2 regions of the Pseudomonas sp. MM211 genome follow, and region 1 is predicted to be linked to the other one. Evidence: predicted binding sites of a transcription regulator. Region 1 holds the regulator's gene; the other holds the start of a gene.
What was found. Region 1 encodes sigma-54, which starts transcription at its own class of promoters, with help from an activator protein. Its sites were predicted from a motif close to ANTGGCATNNANNTTGCTNT; they were not measured.
Positions count from the first base shown of each region.

Region 2: the regulator sigma-54 is predicted to act here: its motif matches at 1,032-1,051, upstream of K5Q02_RS03985 (ammonium transporter).

Region 1 covers NZ_CP081942.1:48,272-50,472, forward strand. Annotated here, with positions in the region: gene lptB (LPS export ABC transporter ATP-binding protein) at 1-55, shown strand, start outside; gene K5Q02_RS00240 (RNA polymerase factor sigma-54) at 227-1,735, shown strand; gene hpf (ribosome hibernation-promoting factor, HPF/YfiA family) at 1,819-2,127, shown strand; gene ptsN (PTS IIA-like nitrogen regulatory protein PtsN) at 2,143-2,201, shown strand, end outside.
Region 2 covers NZ_CP081942.1:891,445-893,645, reverse strand. Annotated here, with positions in the region: gene K5Q02_RS03985 (ammonium transporter) at 1-937, opposite strand, end outside; partial or broken gene K5Q02_RS24505 (methyl-accepting chemotaxis protein) at 1,190-1,339, opposite strand; partial or broken gene K5Q02_RS24500 (PAS domain-containing protein) at 1,454-1,690, opposite strand; gene K5Q02_RS03975 (hypothetical protein) at 1,666-1,926, opposite strand; gene K5Q02_RS03970 (DUF1989 domain-containing protein) at 2,200-2,201, opposite strand, start outside.

The DNA of each region.
Region 1 (2,201 bases):
CCTGGCCAACCAGGTGGTTAAGGAAGTTTACCTGGGCCACGAATTCCGCCTGTAACGGATTTCCCGCCGATGAGTACCCCTGAGAGCCTGTTACCCCACGACATGGTCGTAATGAAATGGTAACGGGCTCTAGGCAAAACACTCGGGTTCAGGCATATAATTTGCTTCCTAGTGGCGCTTTGGCGCCCTGTCGTGGATCGCGCACAGACGCCAGATAAGGTCTGCAATGAAACCATCGCTAGTCCTGAAAATGGGCCAGCAGCTGACGATGACACCGCAGCTGCAACAAGCCATTCGCCTGCTCCAACTGTCGACTCTGGATCTGCAACAGGAGATCCAGGAGGCACTGGAGTCAAACCCGATGCTCGAGCGTCAGGAAGAAGGCGACGACTTCGACAATTCGGATCCCATGGCCGACGGCGCGGAAAGTGCACCCACCGCGGCCGCCCAGGAAGAGAAATTTCAGGAGCCGACTTTCCAGGAAAACACCCAGACCGTCGATAACCTTGAAGAAGGCGATTGGGGCGAGCGTATCCCCAGCGAGCTGCCGGTCGACACCGCTTGGGAAGACGTCTACCAGACCAGCGCCAGCAGCCTGCCGAGCAATGATGATGACGAATGGGACTTCACCACTCGCACCTCCGCTGGCGAAAGCCTGCAGAGCCACATGCTCTGGCAGCTCAATCTGGCACCGATGTCCGACAAGGATCGCCTGATCGCCGTCACCCTGATCGACTGCATCAACGGTCAGGGCTACCTCGAAGAAACCCTCGAAGAAATCACCGACGCCTTCGACCCAGAACTCGATGTCGAGCTCGATGAAGTCGAAGCCGTGCTGCACCGCATCCAGCAGTTCGAACCGTCCGGCATCGCCGCCCGTGACCTGCGTGAATGCCTGCTACTGCAACTGCGCCAGCTGCCGGCCAACACGCCCTGGTTGAGCGAGGCCCTGCGCCTCACTGGCGATTATCTCGACCTGCTCGGCAGCCGCGACTACAGCCAGTTGATGCGCCGCATGAAGCTCAAGGAAGACGAGCTGCGCCCGGTCATCGAGCTGATTCAAAGCCTCAACCCGCGCCCTGGCTCGCAGATCGAATCAAGCGAGCCCGAGTACGTGGTGCCTGACGTGATCGTGCGCAAGCACAACGATCGCTGGCTGGTAGAGCTCAACCAGGAAGCCATGCCGCGCCTGCGCGTCAACGCACAGTACGCAGGCTTCGTGAAACGTGCCGACTCCAGCGCCGACAACACCTTCATGCGCAATCAGTTGCAGGAAGCGCGCTGGTTCATCAAGAGCCTGCAGAGCCGCAACGAGACCCTGATGAAGGTCGCGACGCAGATCGTCGAGCACCAGCGCGGCTTCCTCGACTACGGCGACGAAGCCATGAAGCCGCTGGTGCTGCATGACATCGCGGAAGCAGTAGGCATGCACGAGTCGACCATCTCACGAGTCACCACCCAGAAATACATGCATACACCGCGTGGCATTTACGAGCTGAAATACTTCTTCTCCAGCCACGTCAGCACCTCCGAAGGCGGCGAATGTTCCTCCACCGCGATTCGCGCGATCATCAAAAAACTGGTCGCTGCGGAAAATGCGAAAAAGCCATTGAGCGATAGCAAGATCGCTGGTTTACTGGAAGCACAGGGCATTCAAGTGGCGCGCCGCACAGTCGCCAAGTACCGTGAATCGCTCGGTATAGCGCCTTCGAGCGAACGCAAACGGCTGATGTAAGGTGCCCTTGTAGCAATATGCCCCAGTGTTCCTGCGGCAGGCCCAACGCCTGCCACTCACACACGGCAACAAGGAGAAGCGGTATGCAAGTCAACATCAGTGGACACCAGCTGGATGTGACAGACGCACTACGCAGCTACATCGAAGAAAAGCTCGGACGTCTCGAGCGGCACTTCGACAAGATCACCAACGTGCAGGTCATCCTGGAGGTCGAGAAGCTCAAGCAGAAAGTCGAAGCTACCTTGCATATCGCCGGAGGCGAAGTGGTGGCCAATGCCGAGCATGAAGACATGTACGCTGCAATCGATCTACTGACCGACAAACTCGACCGCCAACTCATCAAGCACAAGGAAAAACAGCTCGACCGCCAGCAGGGCGCAATGGCCCGCTGACCTCGTCCTTCTCCTATGATCCGACTTGAAAATATCCTGACCCCCGGCCGTTCCCTCGTGAACGTGCCGGGTGG
Region 2 (2,201 bases), 840 kb from region 1:
GCCCGGGGTGGTAGAGATCCAGGCCGGGTGCTACCGAGATGATGCCGACCAGGCCACCGGACATCATCCAGTAGGGTTCGCGGGTGGTCAGGTAGGCGCCGATCAGGCCGCCAGCGAAGCCCATCAGGGTGTTGAAGGAGAAGGCGGAGAGGTTGGTCGGCTGGCCGTAGATATTGATCCACTGAGCGCCCGAGTTGTAGATGATGCAGCCGCCGAGGAAACCGAAGAAGCCGACGATGATCAGCATCAGGCCGACCACACTCATCGGCATGCTATGGCCGACGATGGCATTGGCGCTGCCATCCGGGTTGAAGCGGCCGATGCGTGCACCGAGGTTGATCAGCACGCCGAGGGCGAAGAAGCCGGCGATCATGTGCACCACACCCGCTGCGCCGACGTCATGGTAGCCCCATTTGACGGTCAGCCAGCCTTCCGGGTGCCAGCCCCAGGCCGCTGCCAGCAGCCAGAGAAAGCCGCCGAGCACGATGGTCATGATGATGAATGCGCTCATCCGCGCACGCTCGATGATCGCCCCGGAGAGAATCGAACCCGTGGTGGCGGCGAACAGTGCGAATGCACCCCAGAAAATGCCGGTGGCGTTGTCCTGGATGTTCGGGCCCATGGATTGGCTCCACGGCATGCCGGCCATCAGGGCGTCCATGCGCGGTACCAGGCCATCGGGGAAGGCGTTATAGACCGCCCAGCCGAGCAGGAACACGCTGGGTACGATGAAGCCGAACGCGAGGATGTTCTTCACACCCGCCGCCAGGGCGTTCTTCAGGCGCGAGGCGCCGATCTCATAAGACAGAAAACCTGCGTGGATGCAGATCATCAACGCGGTACACCACCAATAGAACATCTCCATGTTCAGGGTGTTGGTCATTTCGATCAGAGCTTGCAGCTCTTCGAGCGTAGGCGGGGTCTTCTGTTCTTCCATCACTGAATCCTCGAAAGCGGTTTATTGGAATAAGTGGTGCGCAGGCAGGTCGAGTCGAAAGTTTTATTTTTGATAAACAAAGTTTCTTTTTGGGAAAGCAATGAGTGTGCCATCAGTAATGGCTATAACTGGGGTGATCGGTGGCGTTAGCGCCTTTTTCTGCACTTTTTCAGTTCGTTTTCATGGTTTGTTGCCTGAAGTTGGTTCGCCAGAGCGCTCCTTTTGCAACATGCCTTGAATCTGTTGCACCGATTCCTGTGTGCGTCGCGCCAGATTGCGCACTTCATCGGCGACCACGGCGAAGCCGCGGCCCTGATCGCCAGCCCGCGCCGCTTCGATGGCGGCATTCAGTGCTAGCAGATTGGTCTGCTCGGCAATGCTGCGAATCCCCCCGGCGACCTGAGCAATCTGCGTGTAGGTGGCCTGGATGTTGGCCTGTTCGCGCTGGTGCAGTGTGGCGGCGGTCTTCTCGTCGCTGATCTCGCGCACGGCGCCGGTGACATACAGCAGGTGGCCCTGGGCATCGCGCAGGCAGCGGCCGCGTTCTCGGTACCACACCTCGCCACGGCTCTTGTGGCGCATGCGGTATTCGACGGCATAGAAGCCATCACCGCCGGTGTCGACCATCGAGGCATTGAAGGCCTGCATGACCTGTTTCAGGTCATCGGCGTTGACCACCTTGAAATAGCTGTCCCAGCCATCGGGAAATTCCTGGGCGCTGTAGCCGATCAGCTCGCGGAACTGCTCGACCAACGAATCAGGTTCTGCGGATGGTCGGGGTCGCCAGCCACCACGTTCATCGCCCAGCTGCCTTCGGTGAGGGTACGTTTGGTCAGCTCCCAGACCTGGCGTTCTTCGTCCCAATGGGCGCGCTCGGCTTCCAGCTCGTGCAGGCGCCGCTGGCTGTCGTCACGGGCGTGGAGGAGTTCGCCGATCTGCGCCCGGGCCTCGGCGAGGTCCCTCCTTGAGTGCAGCGTACTCGTCTGCACTGCAGGGCGGCGGCGCCTGGCATTCGGCCTGCTGGCGGATGCGCTGCAACTCGTCCCAGTCGCTTTGAAGCCGTTGCAGGCTGCTGAGCAGCCGGGCATCGCGCTGCAGATGAGGCTGTGCGGCGGCCGTGCTGGGCTGGCCGTCGAACAGGCGGTTAAGCCACTGGCTGAGTTCATCGGCCAGGTTTCGGGACGCATTGCTGAACCACATGGGCCACCTCCGTGAGATCGAATGGCCATCACCAAGCAATTCTCTTTCCACAACCGGTTCGGTT